Regions from separate parts of the Streptomyces sp. NPDC005533 genome, predicted to be linked through region 1. Evidence: riboswitches for the same ligand, from Rfam matches in the RefSeq annotation. Region 1 holds a riboswitch; each other region holds the start of a gene.
The links. Region 1 has a riboswitch for cobalamin ahead of ACFYP3_RS36020 (prenyltransferase/squalene oxidase repeat-containing protein). Riboswitches for the same ligand answer to the same signal wherever they lie in the genome.
Positions count from the first base shown of each region.

Region 2: it holds a riboswitch for cobalamin, as region 1 does, so the genes downstream of both, metE (5-methyltetrahydropteroyltriglutamate--homocysteine S-methyltransferase) here and ACFYP3_RS36020 (prenyltransferase/squalene oxidase repeat-containing protein) in region 1, are expected to answer to the same signal.
Region 3: it holds a riboswitch for cobalamin, as region 1 does, so the genes downstream of both, ACFYP3_RS08520 (ribonucleoside-diphosphate reductase subunit alpha) here and ACFYP3_RS36020 (prenyltransferase/squalene oxidase repeat-containing protein) in region 1, are expected to answer to the same signal.

Region 1 is NZ_JBIAJH010000089.1:328-8,844, forward strand. Features, by position in the region: gene ACFYP3_RS36000 (ECF transporter S component) at 1-850, opposite strand, end outside; gene ACFYP3_RS36005 (ABC transporter ATP-binding protein) at 796-2,619, opposite strand; gene ACFYP3_RS36010 (energy-coupling factor transporter transmembrane component T) at 2,616-3,956, opposite strand; gene ACFYP3_RS36015 (SCO2322 family protein) at 3,953-4,645, opposite strand; gene ACFYP3_RS36020 (prenyltransferase/squalene oxidase repeat-containing protein) at 4,645-5,901, opposite strand; cobalamin riboswitch at 6,014-6,143, opposite strand; gene ACFYP3_RS36025 (MBL fold metallo-hydrolase) at 6,277-7,326, opposite strand; gene ACFYP3_RS36030 (aldehyde dehydrogenase) at 7,507-8,517, shown strand, end outside.
Region 2 is NZ_JBIAJH010000027.1:14,119-25,237, forward strand. Features, by position in the region: gene ACFYP3_RS25165 (discoidin domain-containing protein) at 1-247, shown strand, start outside; gene ACFYP3_RS25170 (TetR/AcrR family transcriptional regulator) at 377-1,057, shown strand; gene metE (5-methyltetrahydropteroyltriglutamate--homocysteine S-methyltransferase) at 1,076-3,400, opposite strand; cobalamin riboswitch at 3,593-3,747, opposite strand; gene ACFYP3_RS25180 (hypothetical protein) at 4,014-4,547, shown strand; gene ACFYP3_RS25185 (FAD-dependent oxidoreductase) at 4,639-6,354, opposite strand; gene ACFYP3_RS25190 (SchA/CurD-like domain-containing protein) at 6,457-7,647, shown strand; gene ACFYP3_RS25195 (acyl carrier protein) at 7,661-7,918, shown strand; gene ACFYP3_RS25200 (methyltransferase) at 8,036-9,100, opposite strand; gene ACFYP3_RS25205 (nitrous oxide reductase family maturation protein NosD) at 9,135-10,337, opposite strand; gene ACFYP3_RS25210 (hypothetical protein) at 10,662-11,024, shown strand.
Region 3 is NZ_JBIAJH010000006.1:172,564-183,682, forward strand. Features, by position in the region: gene ACFYP3_RS08495 (tetratricopeptide repeat protein) at 1-958, shown strand, start outside; gene def (peptide deformylase) at 1,041-1,682, shown strand; gene ACFYP3_RS08505 (helix-turn-helix domain-containing protein) at 1,695-2,660, opposite strand; gene ACFYP3_RS08510 (hypothetical protein) at 2,742-2,966, shown strand; gene ACFYP3_RS08515 (ribonucleotide-diphosphate reductase subunit beta) at 3,098-4,114, opposite strand; gene ACFYP3_RS08520 (ribonucleoside-diphosphate reductase subunit alpha) at 4,114-6,507, opposite strand; cobalamin riboswitch at 6,652-6,783, opposite strand; gene ACFYP3_RS08525 (GNAT family N-acetyltransferase) at 6,825-7,322, opposite strand; gene ACFYP3_RS08530 (YbdD/YjiX family protein) at 7,419-7,616, opposite strand; gene ACFYP3_RS08535 (carbon starvation CstA family protein) at 7,613-9,832, opposite strand; gene ACFYP3_RS08540 (GntR family transcriptional regulator) at 9,960-10,724, opposite strand; gene ACFYP3_RS08545 (extracellular solute-binding protein) at 11,014-11,119, shown strand, end outside.

The sequences.
Region 1 (8,517 bases):
CCGTCGAATCGAAGGAGACGGGCGCGTCGAAGGCAGCTTTCCGAGTCGCCCGCCGCAACGCCTTCAGCAGAGTGGCCCCCACCGTCAGCGTCAGGACGACCGTCAGCGCCGCCCGGCCCAGGTCCCACCCCACCGAGGTCGCCAGGCAGTACGCGACGAACCGCGCCAGGTTCGCGGGGACGGGATCGCCCGGGTGGAACGAGATGCCCTGGCCCATGCCCTGCAGGAGCACCCACCCCTGCAGGTTCATGACCGTGCCGTACGCGAACGAGCCCACGAAGCCGTACGCCGCCAGCATCAGCAGCTCCGCCCGGCCGCGCAGCCGATCCGGCCCCGGCAGCAGCCCGGCCCCCAGCGAGAACCACCCCATGGCCAGCATCTGGAACGGCATCCACGGCCCGACCCCGCCCGTCAACAGGGCCGAGGCGAACATCGTCACCGAGCCCAGGACGAAACCGAAGCCGGGACCGAGGACGCGGCCGCTGAGCACCATCAAGAAGAACATCGGCTCCAGCCCGGCCGTCCCCGCGCCCAGCGGTCGCAGCGCCGCCCCGACGGCCGCGAGCACACCGAGCATCGCCACCGCCTTGGCGTCCATGCCGTTGTCGGCGATCGTCGCGACGACCACCGCCACCAGCAGGGGAAGGAGCGCGGCGAAGAGCCAGGGGGCGTCCTGGGAATGGGCGAGCCCCGACTGCCGGTCGGCGAGGAGCGGCCAGCCGAAGGCCGCGACGCCGATGAGGAAGACGAGGACCAGGGCGGCGGCGGCCCGCGGCCCGACGCGGACGGGCCGGTTCACCGGGACTCCCTCGCGTCGAGGGCCGCGGCGACCTGGCTCACCGTGAGCCAGTGGCCCGGCGCCAGGACCTTCGCCACCTGCGGGGCGAACGCCGGCGAGGACACGACGACCTCGGCCGTCGGGCCGTCCGCGACGACCTCCCCGCCGGCCAGGATCACCACGCGGTGGGCCAGCTCCGCGGCGAGCTCCACGTCGTGGGTGGCGAGGACGATGGCGTGGCCGTCGGCCGCCAGAGCGCGGAGGATCTCGACCAGGCGGACCTTGGCGGCGTAGTCCAGGCCGCGGGTGGGCTCGTCCAGGAGCAGCAGGGCCGGGCGGCCGGTGAGGACCAGCGCCAGGGCGAGGGCCAGACGCTGGCCCTCGGACAGATCACGGGGGTGCGTCTCGTCGGGGACCTCCGGGAGCAGCGCGCGGACCAGAGCACGGCAGGTGCCGGGGGCCGCGCCGGCGTCGGAGTCGGCGGCGGCGCACTCGGCGGCGACGGTGTCGGCGTAGAGGAGGTCGCGGGGCTCCTGCGGGACGAGGCCGACGCGACGGACCATCTCGGGCGGGGGCGTGCGGTGGGGGGTGCGGCCGCCGACGGTCACCTCGCCGGTGGTGGGGGCGAGCGTGCCGACGAGGGTGGCGAGGAGGGTGGACTTGCCGGCGCCGTTGCGACCCATGAGGGCGATGATCTCGCCGGGCGCCACCGTGAGGTCGATGTCGCGGAGCACGTCCGTGCGGGTGCGGCGGACGCCGAGGCCGCGGGTGTGGGCCGCAGGCCCTTCCGGGGCGGGGCTCGGGGTCGGGGTCGGGCTCGGCGTGCCCCGACGCAGCAGCCGCGCCAGCAGCCCGGCCGCGCCGCCGCCTGGGCTCCGCCGCAGGCCCCGCGCCTCAAACGCCGGGGAGGCTGCAAGATCGGGGCTCCGCCCCGGACCCCGCTCCTCAAACGCCGGAGGGGCTGGAATGTGCGCCGGAGGGGCTGGGATGTGCGGCGCCGGCGGGGTTGGGGTGTGGGGTGGGGGAGGGGAGAGGTGGGTGCGGAGGGGGGTGGCCAGGCGCCGGGCGTCGCGGATCGAGAGGGGGAGCGGGGTCCAGCCGGCGAGGCGGCCCAGGGCGACCACCGGGGGGTGGACCGGGGAGACGGCCATGATCTCCGCCGGGGGACCCAGGACGGGGGCCGCGCCCGGCGCCGGCAGGAGCAGCACCTGGTCGGCGTACTGGACCACCCGCTCCAGCCGGTGCTCCGCCATCAGGACGGTGGTGCCGAGGTCGTGGACCAGGCGCTGGAGGACCGCCAGGACCTCCTCCGCCGCCGCCGGGTCCAGCGCCGACGTGGGCTCGTCCAGGACCAGGACCCGGGGGTGCGGGGTCAGGACCGAGCCGATCGCGACCCGCTGCTGCTGGCCGCCGGAGAGCGTGGCGAGGGGCCGGTCCCGGAGTTCGTTGAGGCCGAGGAGATCCAGGGTCTCCTCCACCCGGCGGCGCATCACCGCAGGTGGCAGGCCCAGGGACTCCATGCCGTAGGCGAGCTCGTCCTCCACCGTGTCCGTCACGAAGTGGGCCCGCGGGTCCTGCCCGACCGTGCCGACCACGTCCGCCAGCTCCCGCGGCTTGTGGGTACGGGTGTCCCGCCCGGCCACGGTCACGCGTCCGCTCAGCCGGCCGCCCGTGAAGTGCGGCACCAGCCCCGACACGGCCCCCAGCAGCGTGGACTTGCCGACCCCCGACGGGCCGACCAGAAGGGTCAGCTCGCCTTCCGGGATCACCAGGTCGACGCCCTGGAGGGAAGGCCCGGCCGCGCCCTCGTAGGTGACCGACACCTGCTCGAAGCGGATCACTGCGACGCCTCCTTGGGCGGTACGGGTGCCACGAACGCGGGCAGCAGGCCGATCAGGATCGCCGCCGTCGGCCACAACGGCAGCGTCGGCGCCACCAGCGGGACCACGCCCGGGTGCAGCGCGGCCGGGTCGACGGTGCCCGCCCGGACGAGGAGCACGGCGACGGCCGCGCCCGACCCGGCCACCAGCCAGGCGCGCGGCCCCCAGCGGTCGGGCCGGTAGCGGGTCCGCACCGACCGGCGTCCGCCGAGGCGCAGGCCCGCGAGGGCCAGGGCGGCGCCGACGCCGAGCACGGGGAGCCCGTACGCGCCGCCCTGCGCGGCGAGCAGCCCGTACGTGCCCGCGCACATGCCGAGGAGACCGCCGAGGGTGAGGGCGTTGGTGGTGTGCCGGACGGCCGGCGGGACCTGCGCCGTACGGCCGTAGCCGCGCGCGTCCATCGACGCGGCGATGGCGACGGAACGCTCCAGCGCGCCCTCCAGGACCGGCAGACCGATCTGGAGGATCGCCTTCACCCCGCCGGTGGGGCGCCCGCGCAGCCGGCGGGCCGTCCGCAGCCGGACCACGTCGGCGACCATGTTCGGCGCGAAGGTCATGGCGACGACGACGGCCACCCCCACCTCGTACAGGGCGGCCGGCAGGGACTTCAGCAGCCGCGCCGGGTTCGCGAGGGCGTTCGCGGCGCCCACGCAGACGAGGAGGGCGGCCAGTTTCGCGCCGTCGTAGAAGGCGAAGGCCAGCTGTTCGGCGGTGACCCTCCCGCCGAACCGGATGCCCTGCGCCCAGGCCGGCAGCGGGATCTCCGGGAGCGTGAACAAGGTGTGCGCGCCGGGGACGGGCGAGCCGAGCAGCATGGAGAAGAGCAGGCGCAGGCCGATGACGACGAGGCCGAGCTTGAGGAACGCGCCGTAGGAACGCGCCCAGGGCGCGTCCGTGCGGCGGGCTGCCACCACGTACCCGGCGACACCGACGATCAGGCCGAGGAGCAGGGGGTTGGTGGTGCGGGAGGCGGCGGTGGCGAGCCCGAGGGCCCAGAGCCACCAGGCCCCGGCGTGCAGGGCGGTGGCCCGGCCGGCGAGCGGGGCCCGCCATTTCCTCTCGTACGTCGACCAGTGCGGGGAGTCCGGCGCCGCGGGGCGGCTCCGGCGGGCCGGGGTCACGTCGCCGGGTGCGGCTCCGGCGGGGGTGCGCCCGGCCTGCGGCCGGCCCCGGTACCCGCCCGTGCCACCCGGGCGGCTCGCGCTGCGACCGTGGGCGGCCCCCGCGGGTGCCGCAGCGCCGTCGGCGGCCGCCCCGCCGTCGCCGGGCGCCGGCTCCCGCGGGGTCGGGACCGTCATCGGGTGCGGCGGCGGGACTGCCAGACGGCTGCCGCGGCCAGGGCGGCCACGGCCGCCATGCCCGCCAGCAGGCCCGCCGACGGGCCGCCGTCGTCCGCGGTGGGGGCAGCCGGGGCAGCCGGGGTGGCGGACGCCGCCGCCGACGCGCTCGCCGCCGGGGCGTCCGCCATCGGTTCCCCGCAGCCCTGCCTCGGATAGCCCGAGACCGCGCACAGCAGGGCCGCGCCGTTGTAGCGCAGCGGCTTCGCGACCGACGCCAGTGCCTCGGCGGCCGTGGCCTCCGGGGCCACCTGTGCGCAGGCGGTGCGCGGGGCGTCCTGGGGCGGGGCCTCGCCCGACGGGGCGTCCGCGGGCACGCCGAAGTCGACGACGAGCGCGACCCGCTTGCGGCCCTGCGCCGGGGCGGTGGAACCGCAGACGGCCTCGAAGTCGGCCGCGGCGCGCGGCTGCGCCGCCTGGTCCGCCGCGTCCTTGCTCACCGAGAAGCGGAAGCCCTGCACGGAGCCGTCCTTGGGGCGGGCCGTCGAGGGGCCCTGCGTCGCGTACGACCACCGGCCGCCGTCCGAGCCGTCCCAGAACGACCAGTAGCGGTAGCCGGCCGCCAGCGCGGGAGCGGCGGCCAGGACGGCCAGGACGCTCCCGAGGGCCAGCGCCAGAGCGAGGGCCGCGGCGGGCCGGCGGTGGCGCATCAGAGCTGGTTCTTCTTCCGGCGGCCGCTCAGCAGGATGCCGATGCCCACGCCGGCCGCGCCGCCCGCGCCGATGATCCACCAGAGGTTCTGGTCGTCGGACGAGTCGTCCTTCACCGTCGTGGCGTCCGTGTCCGGGCCCTGCGGGGCCGGGCCGGTCGCGTTCAGCGCCGCGACGAGGTCGGTGCCGCCGAAGGACTTCGGGTCGGTGCCCGTGGCGTGCGCGGCGAGGATCAGGGTGCCGAGAGCGGCCGGGCTGCCGTTCGCCCACTGCGCCGAGTTGGCCTTGAGCCACTCCAGGGCGCCCGCCGCCGACTGCTTGTGCCCGGCCGCGGCCAGGGCGATCACCGCGTCGACGGTGTTGCCGGTGTCCGGGGTGGGCTGGTCGGAGCCCGGGGTCACGGCCGTCAGGTGGCCGTCCTTCTTGAGGGCCTCGGCCAGGTGGCCCGCCGCGCCCTGGGCCGCCGCCACCGGGTCCGCGGCGCCCGCCGCCGGGCAGGTCAGCGGCGCCGCGGGGGTGTCCGTACCGGAGGGGACGACGGCCGAGCCCGTGCCGAGGCCGGCCAGCGCGGCCGCGGCCGTGGCGTCGCCGTTCGCGAGCAGCTTGCCGTCGACCGGCTGGAACGCGAAGGCACCCCGGTCGGCGGCCGGCTCGGCGGCGCAGCCCAGCTGGAAGGAGAGCAGCGCCTCGTAGGGGGTCTTGCCCGCCTTCGACTTGACGTCGGCCGGCTTCTCACCGGCCGTGGCCAGGGCGCTGATCACGATGGCGGTCGAGTTGGCGTCGGTGCCGCCGTCCATGGCGCCGCCCGGGTTGGAGCTCCAGCCGCCGTCCTCGTTCTGTACGGACTTCAGCCAGGCGACGGCCTTCTTGACGCTGTCACCGTGGCCGCCGAGCGCGGTCAGCGCCTGCACGGCTGCGGCCGTCGCGTTGGAGTCGATGTACGCGGTCGCGTCGCAGTCCTTGGCGGTGTCCGCGCGGAAGGCGGGGAAGGAGCCGTTCGCGCACTGCTGGCCGACCAGCCAGTCCACGGCCTGCGCGGCGGGCTTGACGCCGACGGTGTCCTGGGCGAGCAGCGCGAAGGACTGGCGCCACACGCCGTCGTAGCCGGGGTCGCTCTTGCCGTAGAGGCCGGAGGGGATGACCGGGGATGCGGAGGGGGAGGCGGGCGGCGCGGTGTCGGCGAGGGCTGCGGGGGCGACACCCACGCAGAGCACGGCGGAGGCGGCGAGCGCGGCTGCGCTGCGACGGACGTTCATGGGGGAGGGTGCCTCTCCTGCTGGGGAACCGGAGGCGGGCACGCACTGGCACCGGGCTCCGGCTCCGTTTACCTCGACGGTGCCGGCCGCCGGAGGATCCGACGGCGCGAGCCGCGCACTTGCGGTACGGGGCATTCCGGCTCCCCGCCCGGGCGGTGCCGGGTGGGTCACGGTTGCGGGTCAGCGCCGGATTCGCACCGGCTTCCCCCCGTACGGAAAGGTGGACGACGGCTTCACTCTACCGGCCCGTAGCCTGCGGGTCCGGGGGCGCCGGGGGCCAGGGCCCCTTACCGGCCACGCCCCGGTCCCGGGCCGGGCCGCGCCCGGGTCCGGCGCCGGCCCTGCCCGAGCCCGTACGGCACCGTGCCGCAGCCCTCACACCGCCCGGTAGGTCACCGGGTCGGTGCCCGGGACGGCCTCCGCGCGGCCCTGCTTCACCAGACGCCGCAGATGGGCCTCCGCTTCCGAGACGGCGATGTTGCGGGAGCCGTACGGGATCTGCTCCCAGGGCCGGTTCCACTCCATGCGCTCCGCCAGCGCCCACGGCGTCAGCGGCTCGGCCAGCAGCGCCCACAGCCCGGACAGCCGCTCCTCGTGGTGGTCCAGCAGTTCCCGTACCCGGGCGGGTGCGTCGGTGAAGGCGTGCTGGTGGGCCGGGAGCACCTCGGCGGGCGCCAGCCGGCCGACGCGTTCGAGGGAGTCGAGGTAGTCGCCGAGGGGGTCGGTGACGCGGGTGTCCTCGGGGGCCTCGTACAGGCCGATGTGCGGGGAGATCCCGGGCAGCAGGTGGTCGCCGGAGAAGAGGCGGCCGTTGCCGGGCAGGTGCGCGGGATGGGCCTCCTCCAGGTGCAGGCAGACGTGGCCGGGGGTGTGGCCGGGGGTCCAGATCGCGCGCAGCCGGCGTCCGGCGAGGGGCAGCAGTTCGGCGGGGACGATCTCGCGGTCGGGCACGGCGGCGCGCAGCCCGGGCAGGGTCCGGGTGCGGCCGCTCGCGCGGGCGGCGCGCAGGGGCGCGAGGTGCTCCTCGGGGGCTCCGGCGGCGGCGAGCTTGGCGCTCATGTAGTCGAACCAGACGCCGGGCTCGGAGGAGCGGGTGCGGACGACGACCTCGGTGTCGGCGGCGTGCATGGCGATCCAGGCGCCGGACGCCTCCCGGACCCGGCCGGAGAGGCCGTGGTGGTCGGGGTGGTGGTGGGTGATGACCACGCCGTGGACGTCGGCGACGGCGATGCCGAGCGCGGCGAGTCCGGCGACGAGGGTGTCCCAGGACTCGGGGTCGTCCCAGCCGGTGTCGACGAGGACCGGGCCGCGGTCGGTGTCGAGGACGTGGACGAGGGTGTGGCCCAGCGGGTTGTCGGGGATGGGCACCTTGATTCCCCACACGCCTCCGCCGTGATCGGTGACCTGTGACGTGTCCTCCGGCATGAGCCCTCCGCCCGTTGCCGCCCTCTGACGAGAACGTGTTCCAGTAGGAGCCCAAGTCGACCACTTCCGGGCCCTTCTGACTAGCCGTTGGATCTTCTCCGCTGTTCCGTCCTGGCCGTGGACTCCTCGAACTAGAACTGGTATCAGTTCTGGAACGCCAAGCCGCAGGAGGCCTCAGCCATGACCGAGCTCGTGGAACACGGACAACTGTTCATCGGCGGGGAGTGGACGGATCCGCTGGGCACCGACACGATCCGGATCGTCTCCCCCCACACCGAGCAGGTCATCGGCTCCGTCCCGCACGCCTCGAAGGCGGACGTCGACCGCGCCGTCGCCGCCGCGCGCAAGGCGTTCGACGAGGGGCCCTGGCCGCGGATGACCCTGGACGAGCGCATCGCCGTCGTCACCCGCATCAAGGACGCCATCGCGGTCCGGCACGAGGAGATCGCCCGCTCGATCAGCTCCCAGAACGGATCCCCGTACTCCTGGAGCGTCCTCGCCCAGGCGCTCGGCCCGATGATGGTCTACGACGCCGCGATCACCGTCGCGCGCGCCTACCCGTACGAGGAACACCGCCAGGGCGTGCTTGGCCCGATCCTGGTGCGCCGGGAACCGGTGGGCGTGGTCGCCGCCGTCATCCCGTGGAACGTCCCGCAGTTCGTGGCCGCCGCCAAACTGGCCCCGGCGCTGCTGACGGGCTCCACGGTGATCCTCAAGCCGTCCCCCGAAGCACCGCTCGACTCCTACATCCTGGCCGACATCGCGCGCGGGGCGGGACTGCCCGAAGGCGTGCTGTCGATCCTGCCCGCCGACCGCGAGGTCAGCGAGTACCTGGTCGGCCACCCCGGCATCGACAAGGTCGCCTTCACCGGCTCGGTCGCCGCGGGCAGGCGCGTCATGGAGGTCGCCGCCCGCAACCTCACCCGGGTCACCCTCGAACTCGGCGGCAAGTCCGCCGCCGTGATCCTGCCCGACGCCGACCTCGACACCACCATCGCCGGGATCGTGCCCGCGGCCTGGATGAACAACGGCCAGGCGTGCGTGGCCCAGACCCGCGTCCTCGCCCCGCGCAGCCGGTACGAGGAGGTGGCCGAGGCCCTCGCGGCGGCGGCCGGCGCGCTGGTCGTCGGCGACCCGCTCGACCCGGCGACGCAACTCGGCCCGCTTGTGGCCAGGCGGCAGCAGCAGCGC
Region 2 (11,119 bases), on a different contig from region 1:
CGGGACACCGGGCCTGGTCAAGCGCGTCACCCTCGAATGGGAACGCGCCTACGGGAAGTCGTACCGCATCGAGCTCTCGGGCGACGGCACGAACTGGCAGTCCGCGTGGGCCACGACCACCGGTGACGGCGGGCTGGACACGGCGCAGTTCGCCGCCACCCCCGCCCGGTACGTACGGGTCCACGGGCTGCAGCGCGGCACCCAGTGGGGGTACTCGCTCCACGAGGTCGGCGTCTACAGCAGCTGACGCGTGACGCCGCCCGGACGGCGTCCGGGTGCCGGGGCCGGCCGGATCCTCACCGATCCGGCCGGCCCCGGCCGCCCTCCCGCGAACAGCACGGCACGGCACCGCAGCACGAACCGAAAGGGACCGCCCATGGCACGGATGCCGTCGGCCGACCGGCGCCGGCAGCTGACCGAGGCCGCCATCCGAGCGATGACCCGCGACGGGGTCGCCCGCACGACGACCCGGTCGATCTCCGCCGAGGCGGGCGTGTCGCTGAGCGTCTTCCACTACTGCTTCGACTCCAAGCAGGCCCTGCTCGAATCCGTCATGACGGCGATCACCGAGCACAGCATCACCGTGGTGAGGGAGGCGATCCAGCCGAAGGCCACCCTCCGGGAGACCGTCCGGGCCGGCTTCCAGGCGTACTGGGACCACGTGTCCGCCCACCCGGGCGAGCACATGCTCACGTACGAGCTGACGCAGTACGCCCTGCGCCGGCCCGGCTTCGAGCACCTGGCGCGACGCCAGTACGAGCTGTACGCCGACACCTACACCGAGCTCATCGAGCAGCTCCGCCACCACATGGGCTTCGAACTCCGCGTCCCCGTCACCGTGCTGGCCCGCTATCTGGCCGCCATGACGGACGGACTGACGCTCAACCATCTCGTGCTCGGCGACGCGACCATCTCCACGGCGATCCTCGACACGGTCACCGACCACGTCGCCGGCCTCGTCGGGGACGACCGCGCCGGCGACCGCGGCTGCGGCGGGCACGGCGACGGGATCCGGCCGCCCGCCCCGGAACGCGTCGTGCCACCGCGCTCCGCCTGAGGCGGCCGGACCCCCCGGTCAGGCGCCGTCGTCGGCGATCTCGGCGCGCACCTGGCGGGCGGCCTCGACCAGGTGCCGCAAGGAGGCCCTGGTCTCCGGCCAGGCCCGCGTCTTCAGGCCGCAGTCGGGATTGACCCACAGCCGTTCCGCCGGGATGGCCGCCAGGCCCTTGCGGAGCAGCGCCGCGGCCTCGGCCACCGACGGGATCCGCGGCGAGTGGATGTCCCAGACGCCGGGGCCGACCTCGCGCGGGTAGTCGGCCCCCGCGAGCTCGTCGGCGACCTGCATGTGCGAGCGGGCCGCCTCCAGGCTGATGACGTCGGCGTCGAGGTCCTCGATGGCGTCCACGATGTCGCCGAACTCGGCGTAGCACATGTGCGTGTGGATCTGCGTGTCCGGCCGGACCCCGGCGGTGGTGAGCCGGAAGGACTCGGTGGCCCACGCCAGGTAGGCGGCGTGGTCGGCGGCGCGCAGCGGGAGGGTCTCCCGCAGCGCCGGTTCGTCGACCTGGATGACGGCGGTGCCGGCCGCCTCCAGGTCGTGCACCTCGTCGCGCAGGGCCAGCGCGACCTGCCGGGCGGTCTCGCCGAGCGGCTGGTCGTCGCGGACGAAGGACCAGGCGAGCATGGTGACGGGGCCGGTGAGCATGCCCTTGACGGGCCGGCCGGTCTGCGCCTGGGCGTACGTGGTCCAGCGCACGGTCATCGGGTCGGGGCGGGAGACGTCGCCGGCCAGGACGGGCGGGCGGACGTAGCGGGTGCCGTAGGACTGGACCCAGCCGTGCCGGGTGGCCAGGTAGCCGGTGAGCTGCTCGGCGAAGTACTGGACCATGTCGTTGCGTTCGGGCTCGCCGTGCACGAGGACGTCTATGCCGGCCTTCTCCTGGAAGGCCAGCACCTCCCGGATCTCGGCCTCGATGCGGTCCTCGTAGCCGGCCGTGTCGATGCGGCCGGCCCGCAGGTCGGCGCGGGCCGTGCGCAGTTCGGTGGTCTGCGGGAACGATCCGATGGTGGTCGTGGGCAGCGGCGGCAGGCCCAGGCGGGCGTGCTGGGCGCTCGCGCGCTCCCCGTACGGCTGGGAGCGGCGGCCGTCCGCGTCGGTGATCGCCGCGGTCCGGGCGCGCACGGCGGGGTCGCGGGTGACGGCGGATCCGGAGCGGGAGGCCAGGTCGGCCCGGTTGGCGGCGAGTTCGGCCGCGATCGCGCCGGTGCCGCCGGCGAGGCCACGGGCGAGCGTGGCGATCTCGGCGGTCTTCTGCCGGGCGAAGGCGAGCCAGCGCCTGACCTGCGGGTCGACGTCGCGTTCGACGGTGGCGTCCAGCGGGACGTGCAGCAGGGAGCAGGAGGCGGCCACGTCGACCTGGCCGGCGAGGCCCAGGAGGGTGCCGAGGGTGGCGAGGGACTTCTCCAGGTCGTTGATCCAGATGTTGCGGCCGTTGACGACGCCTGCGACGAGCCGCTTGCCGGGCAGCCCGCCGACGGCGGCGAGGTCGGCGAGGTTCGCGGCGGCGGCATCGGTGAAGTCCAGGGCGAGTCCGTCGACGGGGGCCTTGGCCAGCACCGGCAGGGCCTCGCCGAGCCGGTCGAAGTACGAGGCCACGAGCAGCTTCGGCCGCTCGCCCGGGGCGCCGAGCTCGCGGTACGCGCGGGCGGCGGCGTTCAGTTCGGCCGGGGTGCGGTCCTGCACGAGGGCGGGCTCGTCCAGTTGCACCCACTCGGCGCCGGCCGCGCGCAGGTCGGCCAGGACGCGGGCGTACACGGGCAGCAAGCGGTCGAGCAGGGTCAGGGGGGCGAAGTCGGCGGCGGCGCCGGGGGCGGGCTTGGCGAGCAGGAGGTAGGTCACCGGCCCGACCAGCACCGGGCGGGCGCCGTGGCCGAGCGCCAGCGCCTCTTCGAGCTCGCTGACCTGCTTCGAGGAGTCCGCCGTGAAGACGGTGTCCGGGCCGAGTTCCGGTACCAGGTAGTGGTAGTTGGTGTCGAACCACTTGGTCATCTCGAGCGGCGCGACGTCCTGGGTGCCGCGGGCCATGGCGAAGTAGCCGTCGAGGGCGTCGGTGTGCACGGCGGCGCGGTGGCGTTCGGGGACGGCGCCGACCATCACGCTGGTGTCCAGCACGTGGTCGTAGTACGAGAAGTCGCCGGTCGGCACCTCGGTGATGCCGGCGTCGGCCAGCTGCTGCCAGTTGGTCCGGCGCAGGTCGCGGGCGGTCTTGCGGAGGACTTCGGTGGTGACGCGGCCCTTCCAGTAGCCCTCGACGGCCTTCTTCAGTTCGCGGCTGCCGCCCTGGCGGGGGTAGCCGTACACGGTGGCCCGTACGGCCGTGGCTGCAGACTCTGTGGTCACGGAACTCTCCTTCGCGAGCGTGTCTCCATGGGCCCGGTGACGGGCCTGGGCTGCGAAGGGGTGCCGGACGGGCCGACCGTCCGTTGCGCGTACGTCTGAAGTACGCGCCGCGACGATCCGCCTGGAGCACGCCGACCCGCCCACGAGGTCACCGGGAAACCGGGCGCGGTCCTTCGCGCTCGGGCAACGGGCAGGTCTTCGGACTCGCGGGCACGCCTGCCGGTCTCCCGGCGGGCCCCTACTGGCCGTCGCTTCCCAGGACCGGTTCCGGTCCCAGTGCGTATGACGGCGGTCGTTCCCGCTCACCGCTGCGGGGCAGTCCCGGATTCCCACCGGGTTCCCTCTTACGACGCGTCCCGCCTGGCGGACGGGCGCGAACCAGCTGCCCGGCCAGAGTAGACGGCGTTCCCGACGGCCGCGGGCAAGGACCGGAACCGGTCATGGCGTGAAGTGGCTCACCCGGGCGCCGGTTAGCTCCCCCCTTGTCTGTTTCCGCGCTCGAACGTCCTGGTCAGGGCGTTACGTTGCTCCTCTCACGCCTGGAGCACCGGAGCGCCGGGTGCCCACCGAAAGACCGGGGAAGCATGGCCATTCGATCCTCCGCGGTATCCCGATGAGGCCGGGACCGGCCCAGCGGGCCGCCCTCGTCTGCGTCGTGGCCCTCGGCGTACTGACCGGGTGCTCGGCGGGTGACGACGCCGACGAAGTGGCGTACGCCGGGGACTACAGCAGCCACCCGCCGCTCGCCGTCGTCGGGTATCCGTCCAGGGACACGTTGGGGATCACCCAGCAGGTGGTGTGGCGGATCGCCGACGGCGGGGTCGGCGAGCTGGCGGCCCTGGGCGACGACCGGCAGGGCCAGGCCGCCACCCGGAAGACCGCCGAGAACTGGATCACCGCGTTCCGCACGGGTGCGGCCGGCAGGGTCACCGCGGAGTTCTACGACGAGGGTTCGTACCACCAGACGGTCGTGCTCTACCTGCACGACACCCACCAGGTCAAACAGCTCCACGTGCTGCCCGTGAGCGGGGATCGCGGGACCGTCTACCGGGTGAGCATGTCCGAGCCGGACCCCGCTGAGGCCACCGCCGTGGAGCCCTGGGTGCCGAAGACGCCCGGTGAGCTCGGTTCGAAGTCGGTCAGGTGACCTGATCGGGTCGGCTTCAGGCCGCAGGCGAAGGGCGCCGTCCCCGCGGACCACGCGGGGGCGGCGCCCTTCTCCGTCGGGGGCGCGGCCGTCAGTAGCGGTCCAGCAGGGTGGTCAGGACCTTGTAGAGGACCGATTCCTCGTCCGCCACGGCCTCCTCCGAGCGCCAGGCGACGAAGCCGTCCGGGCGGACGAGGACCGCCCCGGCCGCGGTCGTGCCGTGCGCCTCGGCCCAGTCGGCGCCGCTCGCGGGGATCAGGTCGGCCTCCGGTCCGGTGCCGATGGCGTAGGCGTCCAGGCGGACGTTCATCCGTTTGGCGACGGAGCCCGCCGCCCCGCTCCACGGCGTGCCCTCCGAGCTGAGCAGGACGAAGGACCGCTCGTAGAGGTCCACGGTGGACTTCGGCTGCTCCTCCCCGGGGACGTGGAGCCACATGTGCGGTGCGCGCGTGCCCGGTTCGCCGCGCAGACGCATCCGTTCGGGAACGACCGGCTGGTCGGGGTCGGTGCCCAGGACCGCGCCCTGGTTGTAGCGGTAGCCCATGGCCACGGACAGGACACCGCCCTGCCGTCCGCCCCCGCCCGGGGCGGTCTCGGGCTGGGCCTCGGGGACGGTCTCCGGGTCGGGTACGTACCCCGGGTGGCTGTGCTCGGCGGACCGGGCCGAGGCGCGTTCGCTCGTCGCCCGCGCCACCGGGAGCCGCTCGGCCTCGTACGTCTCCAGGAGCCCGGGGCCGGCCGCGCCGTCCAGGACCGCGGCGAGCTTCCAGGCCAGGTTGTGCGCGTCCTGGATACCGGTGTTGGAGCCGAACGCCCCGGTGGGGGACATCTCGTGGGCGGAGTCACCGGCCAGGAAGACCCGCCCGGCCACGTACCGCTGCGCGACCCGCTCGGCCGCGTGCCACGGGGCCTTGCCGGTGATCTCGACGTCCAGGTCGGGCGCGCCGACGGCCCGGCGGATGTGCTCGACGCAGCGCTCGTCGGTGAAGTCCTCCAGGGTCTCGCCGCGGTCGGGGTGCCACGGCGCGTGGAAGACCCACCGCTCCCTGTTGTCCACCGGCAGCAGGGCCCCGTCGGCGTCGGGCTTGGTCAGGTAGCACACGATGAAACGCCGGTCGCCGACCACGTCCGCGAGCCTGCGGGACCGGAAGGTGATGCTCACGTTGTGGAAGAGGTCCCCGGAACCGGTCTGGCCGATCCGGAGCGCCTCCCGCACCGGGCTGCGCGGCCCGTCGGCGGCGACGAGGTAGTCCGCGCGGACCGTGCTGTGCTCGCCGCTCTCGCGGTCCTTCACGAGGGCGGTCACACCGCCCGGGTCCTGTTCGAAGGAGAGGAGCTCGGTGGAGAACCGCAGGTCGGCCCCGAGTCCGGGGGTCACGGACATCAGGACCGGCTCGATGTCGTTCTGGCTGCACAGGCACCATGCCGACGGGCTGAAGCGGGCGAGCGCGCCCCCCGGGTCGATCTGCTCGAACAGCCACTCCTGGTCCTCACCGGTGAGGGAGCCGCCTTGCAGGATGCCGTGGTTGTCCGCCAGGACCGAGGCGGCCTCGCGGATGCGGTCCTCGACACGGGCGACGCGGAACAACTCCATGGTCCGTACGTTGATACCGCGTCCTCGCGGGTGCATCGAGGTACCCGCGTGCTTCTCGACCAGCATGTGGCCGATGCCGTGCCGGCCGAGGAAGAGCGAGGTGCACAGGCCCACCAGCGAGCCGCCCACGATGAGGACAGGGACGCGGTGGTCGACGTTTTCCTTCATGGCTCTTCCATGCCCTGTACGAGGGCGCTTCCCTCGCTCGTTCACCCGCTTGGTTCTCTCCTCTCGCGCCGAGGGGATTACGGGACAACGATCGGTTCGGGTGGCGCCGCCCTGTGGCGACCGTGTGGTCTCGAAGGAGTGTGAACGATGACAACCTTGTCGGAACGGATATCCCAGTCCGCCTTCGACGGCTCGAGGCTTCGGGTCGTGCTGCTGCTGGATCTGTACGACGGTGCGCAGAACCAGTTCCTGGAGGTCTACGAGCATCTCCGCAAGCAGGTGTCCTCCGTCCCCGGACACATCAGCGACGAGCTGTGCCAGTCGATCGAGAACCCCTCGCAGTGGCTCATCACCAGTGAGTGGGAGAGCGCGCCGCGGTTCCTGGACTGGGTCAACAGCGAGGAGCACGTCGCGTCGGTGCACCCGCTCCACGGCTGCGTACGGGACACGCGCTCGCTGCGCTTCAGCGTGCTGCGGGTGACCGGCAAGGACTCCGGGCCCGAGGCCCCCCTCTCCCCCGCCTCGCCCGGCGACGACCCCGGCTTCGGCCCCGACGCCGCCACCGCGCACTTCGCGGACCGGTCCGGGGACCGCCTCCAGGTCGCTCCGCGGCGCGGGGACGGCGTGGTCCGCCACGCGCTCACCTTCACCGTGAAGCCGGGCAGCGAAGCCGTCGTGGCGGAGCTGCTCGCCGGCTACACCTCCCCGCAGGCCCGGGTCGACGAGAACACCCGGCTGCGGCGCACCTCGCTCTTCATGCACGGGAACCGGGTCGTGCGGGCGGTTGAGGTGGAGGGCGACCTCCTCGCGGCGCTGCGCCACGTGGCCCTGCAACCCGAGGTCCGGGCTCTGGAGGAGGCCATCAACCCGTATCTGGAGCAGGACCGGGACCTGAGCGACCCGGGATCCGCGCGGCTGTTCTTCACCCGTGCGGCGCTCCCCGCGGTGCACCACGTGGCGGGCGCCGGCCGCGAGCACGCGGACGTCCGGCGGCACGCGCTGATCTACCCCGCCAAGAACGGGTGCGGCATGGAACTCGCCCGGCTGCTCGCCGGCCAGGACGAGACGGCCGTGGACGACCCGGCCAACCCCGTCGAGGCCAGCACCCTGTTCCAGCGCGACGACATCGTCGTCCGGCTCCTCGACATGCGCGGCCCGCTCGACGCCCGGCCCGCGCTGACGCTCGGCGTCGAGGGCGGCCACAGGGCGGCGGTGCTGGCCCGGCTGCTCGACAGCGCCAAGGACGGCGTCCCCACCACAGACCAGGAGATCTCACGCTTCCTCGCGCGCTCTGAAATGCGCCTGATCACCGACCGGCGTACGCCGGACCAAGCCTGAGGAGATGGCCGTCATGACCGCTCGACTGACCATGGAAGAACTGGCCGCCCTGATGAAGAAGGGGGCCGGTGTGAACGTCGACCCCGCGGCCATGGCGAGCCGCCCCGACTCGGGCTTCGACGAGTGGGGGCTCGACTCCCTGGGCCTCCTCGGCATCGTCGGCGAGCTGGAGAACCGGCACAGCCGGCCCCTGCCCCCCGACGCGGACCGGTGCAAGTCGCCGCGCGAGTTCCTGGACCTCGTCAACAACGCCCTGGCGACCAAGGCCTGACGCGATCGGACGGACGGGCACCGCCCGGCCGTCGTGCCGACGCCCCCGAGACCGGCTCGTCCCGCCGGTCTCGAGGCGTGTGGGCACCCGGGCGCGCCGGTGCCGGGTGGGTCAGGCTCAGGCGGGCACGGTGCACTCGAACGCGTGCAGGTACGGGTTGACCGGACGGATCTCGCCGATCACCAGACCCGCGTCCCGCATCCGGGCGCACAGGCTGTCCTTGGTGTGCTTCGCCCCGCCCACGTTGAGGAGCAGCAGCAGGTCCATGGCCGTGGTGAACTTCATCGACGGGGTGTCGTCGACCAGGTTCTCGATGATGACGACCCTGGCACCGGGGCGGGCCACGGAGACGACGTTGTGCAGGGTCCTGCGGGTGCTCTCGTCGTCCCATTCGAGGATGTTCTTGATGATGTACATGTCGGCCTCGACCGGGATGGCCTCGCGGCAGTCCCCGGGGACGATGCCGGCCCGCTCGGCGAGCGGGCCGCCGTCGCGCAGGCGGGGATCCGCCTTCGCCACGACACCCGGCAGGTCGAGCAGGACGCCGCGCACCGTCGGGTGCTTCTCCAGCAGGCTCGCCAGTACGTGCCCCTGGCCGCCGCCGATGTCCGCGACGACGGAGACCCCGGTGAGGTCGAGGAGCTCCGCGACGTCCAGCGCCGACTGCATGCTGGAGGTCGTCATGGCCCGGTTGAACACGTGGGCCGACTCGTGGGCGTCCTCGTGCAGGTACTGGAAGAAGCCCTTGCCGTAGAGGTCCTGGAAGACGCTCCCGCCGGACCGCACGGCGTCGTCGAGGCGCGGCCAGGCCTGCCAGGTCCAGGGTTCCGTGCACCACAGGGAGATGTAGCGCAGGCTCTGCGGGTCGTCCTCGCGCAGCAGCCGGGACATCTCCGTGTGGACGAACTTCCCGTCCTCGGTCTCTTCGAAGATCCCGTAGCAGGTCAGCGCGCGGAGCAGCCGTTCCAGGGGCCGGGGCTCGCAGTTCAGCGCCGCGGCGAGCTCGGCGGCGGTGGCGGGCTCCGCGCCGAGGGCGTCGGCCACGCCGAGGCGGGCGGCGGCCCGTACGGCTCCGGCGACGGCCGCCCCGAAGACGAGCTCCCGCAGCCGCATGGCGGGCTGGGGGGTGTGGGGAGGAACGGGGACGGTGGCGGGGGTGGAGGTGGAACTTACCGTGGTCATAGGGCCTCGCTTCTTCCGGTGAGGTGGAGCACGGTCAGCACATCCCGGCCGGTACGGAGGTCCCGCACCGGTTGTCGACGAACCGGTTGCCCGTTCCGGTGCCCCGGTTGGCCAGGTCGGCCGGCTGGTTGTCCCGCACCACGTTGTCCTGGATGACGTTGTCGGTGTTCGTCGCGCCCACGAAGCTCTTGAACAGCAGGATCCCGCCCGAGAGGGGGGAGGCGCCGACGTTGCCGCGGATGGAGTTCGAGCTGACGACCGTCTCCTCGGCACCGGTGAGGACGATGCCGACGCCCTGGATGTCGGGGAGACGGGCGTTGCCCTTGCAGAACTTGTTGTTCTCGTGGATCACGTTGCCGTCGATGGTCATGTCTCCGGCCCCCGGATCGCCCTCGTCGCCGACGACGAAGATGCCGCCGCAGTTGCCGGTGAGGGTGTTGCTGCTGACGGAGAGGTTCCGCACCCGCCTGACCGTGACGCCGATCCGGTTGCCGGTCAGGGTGTTGCGCCGGACCACCGCGCCCAGGGTGTCGGTGGCGCCGCCCTCCCGGTCGACCGTGTTGGCGATGAAGATGCCCGACTCGGTGTTGTTGCGGGCGACGTTGTCGCGGAAGACCCCGCGGGTGGACCGCTCCTGGGCGATGCCCCAGGTGCCGTTCTTCTCGGAGATCACCCGCTCGACGCTCAGCCGGTCGGTGTAGGAGGCCCAGATGCCGTTCCGCTTGAAGCCCGAGACGGTCAGGCTGCGGATCTTCACCCGGTTCACGCTCTGCTCGGGCGTCCCCATGACGCAGATGCCGGTGTCGGCCTGCGAGCAGGCGGTGGCCGCGCGCTCGGGGGCCGCCGGCGCGCCCGGCGCGGCCTGGGCCGCTGCGGCCGGATCCTCGGGGACGGCGGGGGCCGCGGGTGTGACCGGTGCCGCGGGGACGGCGGGGGCCGCGGGTGCGACCGCTGCCGCGGGTGAGGCCGCCCCGGCCTCCGCGGCCGGTGGCCTGATCACCGTACGGCTGCCGTATCCCCGCAGGGTCAGCCGCTTCGTGATCAGCACGTTCTCGTAGTAGGTGCCGGGCATCACGGTGATGATGTCGCCCGGTCGTGCGGAGTCCACCGCGTCCTGGATCGAGTCGCCCGGGTGCACTCGGCGTCCGGCTGCGGCGGCGGGTGGCGCGGCCACGCCGAGCCCTGCGGCCATGACGACTGCGATGCACGTGAGGGACTTGAGTTGTCGGTTCGTCACGATGCAGAAGTTATGGGCGATTAGAGCAATTCGCCACACCGGGTGAGCGGAAGGACACATGCCGTGCGCAAACGGCGCAATTTGACCTCCTCAGGGGTGGCGGCCCACCCCGGACCGACGGGCTCGCGCCCCCGCGCCGTGACGCCTCGTCACCCGGAGCCCGGGAGCACGCCACGGGCCGTTGCCCGCGCTCGCACGCCCGTGCTGGTCGCAGGGGGTTTCCCGGGCGCCGCGGCAAGGGGCAACGGGCAACCCGTCGACCCCGGCACCCGGCGGGGGCAGGCTGAAGTCGTCCGCAGGAGGCAAGAACCACCAGGGGAAATCATGCACAAGACGTTCCGCGGCCTCGCCGCTCTCGCGACCGCCGCCACCGCCGTCCTCGCGCTCAGCGGCTCCGTCGAGGCCAAGCCTGTCGACGCGTGGGCCGGATGCCCGGAGGGGGCGGTCTGCATCTACCCTCAGAACCAGAACCCCGCCGTCAAGCCGACCCACGTCTTCTACTCGTACGGGGCCCACAACCTGAGCGATCAGTTCGGGAACCACTGGGTGCTCAACAACCAGTACGGCGGTGCGACCGCAAACCTGTGCACCGGCTACAACGGCGCGGGCTGCGGCAACCCCATCGCCGCCAAGACCGGTGTCTACGCCGACCTCACGCCGATCAACTCGGTCCGGCTCAACCGGTAGCACCCGGACGGCGAGGACTGCCGGAGCCGCCCGGCGGGCGGCTCCGGGGGTTCCTGTGCTCGTCATACCGGCTGGAAGATCCGGGTTTTAGCCCC
Region 3 (11,119 bases), on a different contig from region 1:
GCGGCAGGCCACCGACCGCGCGTTCACGCTGATCGGCGACGGGCGGTACGAGGACGCGGGCGCGCTCCTGACCAGAGCGGCGGACCTGGAACCCTGGCTGTCCGAGTCCTGGTTCAATCTGGCCCTGCTGCACAAGTTCCGGCACGACTGGGAGCAGGCGCGGGCCGCGGGACTGCGCGCCGTGGCGCTGCTGGACCGGGAGACCGGCGCCCCGGACTGGTGGAACGTCGGCATCGCCGCGACCGCGCTCCAGGACTGGCCGCTGGCCCGGCGGGCCTGGCAGGCGTACGGGCTGAAGGTGCCCGGCGACGCGCACGGCGCGGGCGCCAAGGGCAGCGGCGAACCGGTCGGCATGGAGCTGGGCAGCGCGGCCGTACGGCTCTCGCCGGAGGGGGAGGCCGAGGTGGTCTGGGGCCGCCGGCTGGACCCGGCACGGCTGGAGGTCCTGTCGATCCCGCTGCCCTCCTCGGGGCGGCGCTGGGGCGAGGTCGTGCTCCACGACGGGGTCCCGCACGGCGAGCGCGTCACGGCGGCCGGTCCCTCGTACCCCGTCTTCGACGAGATCGAGCTGTGGGCGCCGTCGCCGGTGCCGACCTGGGTGGTGCTGCTGGAGGCGGCCACCGAGGCGGACCGTGACGCGCTGGAGGAGCTGGCCTCGGACGCGGGCTTCGCCGCCGAGGACTGGTCCTCGTCGGTGCGGCTGCTGTGCCGGACCTGTTCGGAGAGCGAGATGCCCAGCGACGAGGGCGACGGCGAGCACCTGGACCCGCACGACCACAGCGAGCCGGGGCACCCCGGGCCGCTGGGGCACCGCACGGCCGGCTCCGGCTCCCTGTGGGTGCCCGAGCGCGAGTGCGGGATCGCGGCGCCGGCCGGGCTGGTGCGCGGACTGCTCGACGGCTGGGTCGCGGACAGCCCGGGCACCCGCGAGTGGCGGGATCTCGAAGAAGTCTGCTGAGCAGGGCCGTAGGCTGTACGGGCACATCGGTGGCCATTGGCGACCACCGGTGACTTGGACTTACGGAAGGCGTACGGCGGACATGTCGCAGCAGGAGAACGAGGTAGTCGGCGTCGAGGTCGTGAACGACGGGTACGTCGTGGACACGGAGGACTGTGCCGAGCGCGAGCTCGCCCACCGTGAGCGCGGCACCGCCCGCCCGATCACCGTCGTCGGCAACCCGGTCCTGCACCGCGAGTGCAAGGACGTCACCGAGTTCGGCGAGGAGCTGGCGCAGCTGATCGACGACATGTTCGCCAGCCAGAAGGCCGCCGAGGGCGTGGGCCTGGCCGCGAACCAGATCGGCGTGGACGCCAAGGTCTTCGTCTACGACTGCCCGGACGACGACGGTGTGCGGCACACCGGTGTCGTGGTCAACCCGAAGCTCGTCGAGCTGCCCGCGGACAGCCGGGTGCTGGACGACTCGAACGAGGGCTGCCTGTCGGTCCCCACCGCCTACGCCTCGCTGGCCCGCCCGGACTGCGCCGAGGTCGAGGGCCAGGACGCCCAGGGCAACCCGATCAAGGTGCGCGGCACCGGCTACTTCGCCCGCTGCCTCCAGCACGAGACCGACCACCTGTACGGCTACCTCTACATCGACCGCCTCTCGAAGCGGGACCGCAAGGACGCCCTGCGGCAGATGGAAGAGGGCACCCCGCGCTACGAGACCGTCCCGAACGCGTAGCCCTCTCGCCTGTCAGGCCGCCTGCGGGCCCCGGAACGCACGCCGGAAGGAATTCGGCGTGGTGCCCAGGGTCCGCAGGAAGTGGTGGCGCAGCGCGGCCGCGTTGCCGAAGCCGCAGCGGCCGGCGATCGCGTCCACCGTCGCGTCGGTGGCCTCCAGCAGCTCCTGCGCGAGCAGGACGCGCTGGCGCAGCACCCACTTGTACGGGGTGGTGCCGGTCTCCTGGAGGAAGCGGCGGGCGAAGGTGCGCGGTGACATGTGCGCGCGCTCCGCGAGCTGCTCGACGGTGATCTCCTCGTCCAGGTGGCGGGCCATCCACTCGACCACCTCGCCCACGGTGTCGCAGGAGGTGCGCGGCAGCGGCCGCTCGATGTACTGGGCCTGCCCGCCGTCCCGGTGGGGCGGTACGACCATCCGCCGCGCGATGGTGTTGGCCACCTCGGCCCCGTGCTCCTGGCGGACGAGGTGCAGGCAGGCGTCGATGCCGGAGGCGGTGCCGGCGGCCGTGATCACCGGGCCCGCGTCGACGTAGAGCACGTCCGGGTCGACCAGGGCCCGCGGGAAGCGCCGGGCCAGCGTCGCGGCGTGCATCCAGTGCGTGGTGCAGTGCCGGCCGTCCAGCAGCCCCGCCGCCCCGAGCACGTACGCGCCGCTGCACACGCTGAGCACCCGCGCTCCCCGGTCCACCGCGCTGCGCAGCGCCTCCATGAGGGCCTGCGGGTACACGCGGGTGCCCGCGTCCCGGAAGGCGGGCACGCAGATCAGGTCGGCGCTCTCCAGCCGCTCCGGCCCGTGTTCGGGGGAGACCGTGACACCGGTGCCGGACATGGTCAGGGGGCCTTCCTCCGCCGCGCAGACGGCGAAGTCGTACACCGGCAGCCCGTGGTCGCTGCGGTCGGTTCCGAAGACTTCGCAGAAGATCCCGAACTCGAAGGGGGCGATCTCGTCGAGGAGGGCCACGGCCACGTTGGTCAGCATGCCTCCAGTGTGGCAGTAATTCGTTCTTCCATGACAGTCCTGCCACTGTGCGAGTTTTCCCAGCGGGAGGAAAGTGGAGACATGAACACGTTCCTGAGCTACCTCACCGTCCTCGCCGTCGCCGCCCTGGTGCTCGCCCCCAGCCTGTACGGGCTCCTGCGCGACCGGCGGACCGACCGCCAGCTGCGGGCCGTCGAGACCCGCCTCGTGTGGCTGCCCCGCCAGAAGGCGGGCGGCATGCCGCCGACCGTCCGCCGGTCCCGCGCCCGGCACACCGGGATGCACTGGGGCCCCGTCGCCCACTGAGCGGGGGCGGGCGTGCACACGGGAAGCCGGACGATCGGGCGCCGGAAACGCGAGAAGCCGGGACGCGGTGGTGAACCGCATCCCGGCTTCGCGGCGTTCACCGCGTTCCGACCCGAGGGGCCGCAGGACGCCTAGAAGTCCTCGTCCAGGTCGACCGTGCCCTCGACCGCGACCTGGTAGGCCGACGGACGGCGCTCGAAGAAGTTCGTCAGCTCCTGGACACCCTGCAGCTCCATGAAGGAGAACGGGTTCTGCGAGCCGTACACCGGCGCGAAGCCGAGACGGACCAGACGCTGGTCCGCGACGCACTCCAGGTACTCGCGCATCGACTCGGTGTTCATGCCCGGCAGGCCGTCGCCGCACAGGTCGCGGCCGAACTGCAGCTCCGCCTCCACGGCCTCCTTCAGCATGTCGGTGACCTGCTGCTGGAGCGCGTCGTCGAAGAGCTCCGGCTCCTCCTTGCGGACCGTGTCCACGACCTCGAACGCGAAGTTCATGTGCATGGTCTCGTCACGGAACACCCAGTTGGTGCCGGTGGCCAGGCCGTGCAGCAGGCCGCGCGAGCGGAACCAGTACACGTACGCGAAGGCGCCGTAGAAGAACAGGCCCTCGATGCACGCGGCGAAGCAGATCAGGTTCAGCAGGAAGCGGCGGCGGTCGGCCTGCGTCTCCAGCCGGTCGATCTTCTCGACGGAGTCCATCCACTTGAAGCAGAACTGCGCCTTCTCGCGGATGGAGGGGATCTCCTCGACCGCGTCGAACGCGGCCGCCCGGTCGTCCGGGTCGGGCAGGTAGGTGTCGAGCAGCGTCAGGTAGAACTGGACGTGCACGGCCTCCTCGAACAGCTGGCGCGACAGGTACAGGCGCGCCTCCGGGGAGTTGATGTGCTTGTAGAGCGTCAGCACCAGGTTGTTCGAGACGATCGAGTCGCCCGTCGCGAAGAACGCGACCAGACGGCCGATCATGTGCTGCTCGGCCGGCGTCAGCTTCGCGAGGTCCGCGACGTCCGAGTGGAGGTCGACCTCCTCCACCGTCCACGTGTTCTTGATCGCGTCCCGGTAGCGCTCGTAGAAGTCCGGGTAGCGCATCGGACGGAGCGTGAGCTCGAAGCCCGGGTCCAGCAGGTTCTTGTTGTCGTTGGAGCTCATTACTGGCAGGCCTCGCAGGACTCGGGGTTCTCAAGGGAGCAGGCCAGGGCGTCCGCGTCGACGGCCTGCGGGAGCGGGGTGGCGGCCGCCGGGACGGCGGACGCGGACGCGGCGCGGGCGATCTTCGTCGCGGGGCGCGAGCGCAGGTAGTAGGTGGTCTTCAGACCCTGCTTCCAGGCGTACGCGTACATCGAGCTGAGCTTGCCGATGGTGGGCGTCTCCAGGAACAGGTTCAGCGACTGCGACTGGTCCAGGAACGGCGTACGGGCCGCCGCCATGTCGATCAGACCGCGCTGCGGGATCTCCCACGCCGTGCGGTACAGGTCGCGGACCTCCGCCGGGATCCAGCCGAAGCCCTGGACCGAGCCGGAGGACTCGCGCAGCGCCTCGCGGGTCTGGGCGTCCCACACGCCGAGCGCCTTCAGCTCCTCCACCAGGTAGCCGTTCACCTGGAGGAACTCACCGCTGAGCGTCTCGCGCTTGAAGAGGTTGGAGACCTGCGGCTCGATGCACTCGTACACGCCGGCGATCGAGGCGATCGTGGCCGTCGGGGCGATGGCGAGGAGCAGCGAGTTGCGCATGCCGGACTTCGCGACGCGGGCGCGCAGCGCCTCCCAGCGCTCCGGCCAGTTCAGCTCGGTCGCGTAGTGGTCCGGGTGCAGGACGCCGCGCGCGGTGCGGGTCTGCTCCCAGGCCGGCACCGGGCCGCTGCGCTCGGCCAGGTCGCACGAGGCCTCGTACGCCGCGAGCATGATGCGCTCGGAGAGCTTGGTGGACAGGGCCTTCGCCTCGGGGGAGTCGAAGGGCAGCTTCAGCTTGAAGAAGACGTCCTGGAGGCCCATGGCGCCCAGGCCCACCGGGCGCCAGCGGGCGTTGGAGCGGCCGGCCTGCTCGGTCGGGTAGAAGTTGATGTCCACCACGCGGTCGAGGAAGGTCACGGCGGTGCGGACGGTCTCGTCCAGCCGCTCCCAGTCGATCTCGCCCGTCTCCGTCAGCACGAACGCGCCGAGGTTGACCGAGCCGAGGTTGCAGACGGCCGTCTCGCCGTCGTTGGTGACCTCGATGATCTCGGTGCAGAGGTTGGAGGAGTGCACGACCGTGCCCGGCTCGGCGGTCTGGTTCGCCGTGCGGTTGGAGGCGTCCTTGAACGTCATCCAGCCCTGGCCGGTCTGCGCGAGGGTGCGCATCATCCGGCCGTACAGGTCGCGGGCGGGCATGGTCTTGCGGGCCAGGCCCGCCGCCTCGGCCTTGCGGTAGGCGGCGTCGAACTCGTCGCCCCACAGGTCGACCAGCTCGGGCACGTCGGCCGGGGAGAACAGCGACCAGTCGGCGTCCGCGTTCACGCGCCGCATGAACTCGTCCGGGACCCAGTGGGCGAGGTTCAGGTTGTGGGTGCGGCGCTGGTCCTCACCGGTGTTGTCGCGCAGCTCCAGGAACTCCTCGATGTCCGCGTGCCAGGTCTCCAGGTAGACGGCGGCGGCGCCCTTGCGGCGGCCGCCCTGGTTCACGGCGGCGACGGAGGCGTCGAGGGTCTTCAGGAACGGCACGATGCCGTTGGAGTGGCCGTTGGTGCCGCGGATCAGCGAACCGCGGGCGCGGATGCGGGAGTACGACAGGCCGATGCCGCCCGCGTGCTTCGACAGGCGCGCCACCTGGTGGTAGCGGTCGTAGATCGAGTCGAGCTCGTCCAGCGGGGAGTCCAGCAGGTAGCAGGAGGACATCTGCGGGTGCCGGGTGCCGGAGTTGAAGAGGGTGGGGGAGGAGGGCAGGTAGTCGAGGCGGCTCATCAGCCTGTACAGCGAGGCCACTTCCTCGACGGCCTGGACGCTCTCGTCCGCGGCGAGGCCACAGGCCACGCGGAGCATGAAGTACTGCGGGGTCTCGATGACCTGACGGGTGATCGGGTGGCGCAGCAGGTAGCGGCTGTGCAGGGTGCGCAGGCCGAAGAAGCCGAAGCGGTCGTCGGCCCCCTCGGCGAGGGTGTGCTCGACCAGTGCGTCCAGGCGGTTCGCGTGGGTCCGCACGAACTCGGCCGTGCGGTCGGCGATGAGGCCCTCGCGGTGGCCGACCTCGACGGACGCCGAGAAGGAGGTGGAGCCCTGGCTCGCGGCCTCGTCGCGCACGGCCAGCGTCAGCAGTCGGGCGGCGAGCTTCGAGTACGCGGGGTCCTCGGAGATCAGACCGGCGGCGGCCTCGGTGGCGAGCCCGCGCAGTTCGGCGTCGTCGGCGGCGGCGCTGCGGCCGCGGAGCGCGGAGGCGGCGACGCGGCCGGGGTCGGTGTCGGGGAGGTCCGCCGTCAGTTCGGTGAGGGTACGCAGCAGCGTGGCCCCCGGGCCCTCGGTGTTGTCGCCAGAAACGGACTCGGCGCGCGGTGCGGAAGGCGCGATGGTCACGGCGGGAGCTCTCCCTCGCTCGGCCCGGTCATCGACGGAGCGGGGCGCGAGCGGGCGCATGCGGGCGTGGCAGGAACGCGTACACACCGCATGGCGTCCACCGGCCCAACCGCGAGGCCCGGACGTGTCGGCACCCGGTTCGGTCGAGCCGGGCGCGCTGTCGGCAGGTCATCGGACTTGGTGTCCGGTAGCCGGACACTTCATACCGTTGCGGGACAGTTCCGGATTCGCACCGGATTCCCCTGCGAGACAGCAGCCTTGAGCATACATGTGGGGGCGGCCCTCTGCGGTAACCCCCACATGTAGTGTCGGCGTGGCTACAGCTTGAGCCGGTAAGTGAGGAGTGTCAGGCCTTCGATCGGTGCCCAGTCCCGCTCCGGAGTGCGTACGAAACCCAGGCGCGCGTAGATCCGATGGGCCTCGGCCATGCCGCCCTGCGTGGAGAGAACCAGGCCGGTCACGCCCTCCAGAGCCCTCGCCCGCTCGACGCAGGCCCGCACCAGTGCCTCGCCGGCGCCCTGGCCGCGCGCCTCGCGGGCCACCGCGAGCATCCGGAACTCGGCCTCGTCCGGAGCCGCGATGTCGGCGAGCGGACTGCCCGGAGCGGCGAAGGTCACACCGCCCAGCAGCCGTTCGTCCCGTACGGCGACGAGCACCTCGCCCTCGGCGGCCCGGCCGGCCACGTCGCGCAGCACGTTCAGGTAGCCGTCGTCCTCGTTGAAGTCCAGATGGCCGTCGGCGAGGTAGGCCCCCGCCGTGATCTCACCCAGCTCCGCGTACTCGGCGGGAAGCGCCGTTCTGATCACCATGTCCATGCGGTCGAGTGTGCAGGACGGGGACGGGTGCCGGCGTGCGGCGGGGAACGCCGAAGGGGCCCCGCCGCGTCGTGCGGCGGGGCCCCTGCGCGTGGTTCAGCAGCAGCGGAAGCCCTCACGGGGGTCCGCCTCGCGGGCGTCCGTCCGGGCCCGCTCGAAGGCGCGGCGGGTGAGGACCTCCGCGTCCGGGTCGTGGGAGCGGGCGTGGGCCACGTACCGGTCGTACGCCGCCTCCCCGGAGAACTCCCGTACGTAGAACCGCGCCTTCGCCAGCGCGCTCCGTACGGTGCTCACGCCACCGGCTCCTTGACGTGTCCGCCGCCCGAGTCGAGGCCGGACGCGGCGAGCTCCGCCCGCTCCTCGGTCGTCGGGATCAGCCCGGCCGGTGCGACGATCTTCGACTCGGTCCACGGGACCTCGGTGAGGGTCACCGACTCCGGCTTGCGGACGGCCTTCAGGCAGGTCCGGGCCGCGTCCAGGAGCACGATGACGATCAGCAGGGCGAAGAGGGCCGACAGCACGCCGTCCACCGTGGCGTTGGTGACCACGGTGTGCATCTCGTCCATGTTCTTCGCGGGCTTGAGCACCTTCCCGGCGTCGATGCCGTCCTGGTAGGTGCTGCGCTGCGCGAAGAAGCCGATCTTCGGGTTGTCGGAGAAGACCTTCTGGTAGCTGGCGGTGAGCGTCACGGCCACGTCCCAGGCCAGCGGGACGGCCGTCACCCAGGCCCACTTGAGGCGGCCGGACTTGACCAGCAGGGTGGTGCAGACGGCCAGGGCGACCGCGGCGAGCAGCTGGTTCGCGATGCCGAACAGCGGGAACAGCTGGTTGATGCCGCCCAGCGGGTCCTTGACGCCCACCCACAGGAAGTAGCCCCAGGCGCCGACGACGACGGCGCTCGCCAGCCAGACGCCCGGCTTCCAGCTCACGTCCTTGAAGGGCTTGTGCAGGTTGCCGAGGGTGTCCTGGAGCATGAACCGGCCGACGCGGGTGCCCGCGTCGAGGGTGGTGAGGATGAACAGCGCCTCGAACATGATGGCGAAGTGGTACCAGAAGGCCTTCATGCCGGCCCCGCCGATCACCGACGAGAAGATCTCCGACATCCCGAGTGCGAAGGTCGGCGCGCCACCCGTACGGGAGAGCAGGCTGGCCTCCTCCACGTCCTTGGCGGCCTGGGTCAGCGCCTCGGGGGAGATGACGAAGCCGAGGTTGGTGACCGCCTGCGAGGCCGACTCGACGGTGGTGCCGATGACCCCGCCGGGGGAGTTGACGGCGAAGAACAGGCCGGGCTCGATGATGCAGGCCGCGATGATCGCCATGACGGCGACGAAGGACTCGGTCAGCATCGCGCCGTAGCCGATGACCCGGACCTGGGTCTCCTTCTGGATCATCTTCGGGGTGGTGCCCGAGGCGACCAGCGAGTGGAAGCCGGACAGGGCGCCGCACGCGATGGTGATGAAGACGAAGGGGAACATCGAGCCCGCGAAGACCGGGCCGTCGCCGCGCGAGGCGAAGTCCGTGACCGAGGGCATCTTCAGCATCGGCATCGCGATGACCACGCCCAGCGCGAGCAGCGCGATCGTGCCGATCTTCATGAAGGTGGAGAGGTAGTCGCGGGGCGCGAGCAGCATCCACACCGGCAGTACCGAGGCGATGAAGCCGTACGCGACCATCCAGATGACCAGCGTCTCCTTCTCCAGCGTGAAGGTGTCCGCGAAGGAGGACTCGGCGACCCAGCCGCCCGCGATGATGGCGACCAGGAGCAGGGCGACACCGATGGTGGACACCTCGGTGACCCGGCCCGGCCGCAGCACGCGCAGGTAGAAGCCCATGAAGAGGGCGATCGGGATGGTCATGCCGATGGAGAACACGCCCCAGGGGGAGTGCGCCAGGGCGTTGACGATGACCAGCGCGAGCACCGCCAGCAGGATGATCATGATGGCGAACACGGCGACCAGGGCGGCGGCTCCGCCCACGGGGCCGATCTCGTCGCGGGCCATCTGGCCGAGCGAGCGGCCGTCGCGCCGGGTGGAGAAGAACAGCGTGATCATGTCCTGCACGGCGCCGGCGAAGATGACGCCCGCGACGATCCAGATGGTGCCGGGCAGGTATCCCATCTGCGCGGCCAGCACCGGTCCGACGAGTGGGCCGGCGCCCGCGACGGCGGCGAAGTGGTGGCCGAAGAGCACCCGGCGGTCGGTGGGATGGAAGTCGACACCGTTGTCGAGGCGTTCGGCGGGGGTGGCCCGCGTCTTGTCCACCTTGAGCACGCGGTCCGCGATGAAGCGCGCGTAGAAGCGGTAGCCGATGGCGTAGGAGCCCAGCGCGGCGGCGAGCAGCCACGCGGCGGAGATCTCCTCGCCGCGCGAGAGCGCCAGCACGCCCCAGCCGATGGCGCCGACGAGTCCGACGAGCACCCACACGGCGATGGACTTCGGAGAGGGCGAGCCCGGTGTGGTGCCCGGACTCGCCGTGTTCCGTTCTGTCCCTGTTGCTTCCGGTTCAGGCATGACCTCGTCCCCTCGTCGATCATCTGCGTAAGCGCAGGGAATCTACGGGGGATCGCCCGCTGAGCGTAAGACCCCGTCCGTAATCCGGTATGTGAAGGAATCGGGGACGCGGGGGCCGACGGGCAGGTCAGACGGCGGGGCGCTTGAGCCGGGCGACGAACTTGTACCGGTCCCCGCGGTACACCGACCGCACCCACTCCACCGGTTCGCCGTCGGCGTCCAGCGAGTGCCGCGACAGCATCAGCATCGGCAGGCCGACGTCGGTGCCGAGCAGTCCGGCCTCGCGCGGGGTGGCCAGCGAGGTCTCGATCGTCTCCTCGGCCTCGGCCAGGTGCACGTCGTACACCTCGGCGAGTGCGGTGTAGAGGGAGGTGTACTTGGCGAGCGAGCGGCGCAGCGCGGGGAAGCGCTTGGCCGACAGGTGCGTGGTCTCGATGGCCATCGGCTCGCCGCTGGCCAGGCGCAGCCGCTCGATGCGCAGCACCCGTCCACCGGTGGTGATCTTGAGCAGTCCGGCGAGGGTGTCGTCGGCCGTCACGTAGCCGATGTCGAGGAGCTGAGAGGTCGGTTCGAGACCCTGGGCGCGCATGTCCTCCGTGTACGAGGTGAGTTGCAGCGCCTGGGAGACCTTGGGCTTGGCGACGAAGGTGCCTTTGCCCTGGATCCGCTCCAGTCGTCCCTCTACGACCAGTTCCTGGAGGGCCTGTCGGACGGTGGTCCGCGAGGTGTCGAATTCGGCCGCGAGCGTGCGCTCCGGCGGGACCGGGGTGCCGGGCGGCAGTGTCTCGGTCATGTCGAGCAAGTGCCGCTTGAGTCGGTAGTACTTGGGAACGCGTGCCGTGCGGGTGGCTGCCCCGCCGTCCGGCTCCGTGGTCGCCCCTTCGGTGGCCATCGCCGCCCGCCTTCCCGACTCCAGTTTCGCTGCCGTCACCGGCTCCTCCGATATGTGCGGTCACATGGTGACACGTAAGGGGGGACAGGCCTTCTCTCTCCCCAGGTGTCGGTCCGATAACGGACCGGGCACCCGCTCATTAGACCCTTGACACCCCTAAAGGTCTAGGCCAAGCTCCAGCTACTGGTCTAAACCAATATGGATCAGATCCCGGCCCCACGGCAGTACTTCGCGTATGTCACCGCGGCGGGCGAGGGAAGTGCAGGCAGGCATCCCTGAGGAGGGTGGCGTGAAGCGCAAGCTCATCGCGGCGGTCAGTGTCGCGGGCATGATGGTCGGAGTCGCGGCGTGCGGCGACGGCGGCGACGACAAGGCGAAGACCGACGCGGGTGGCG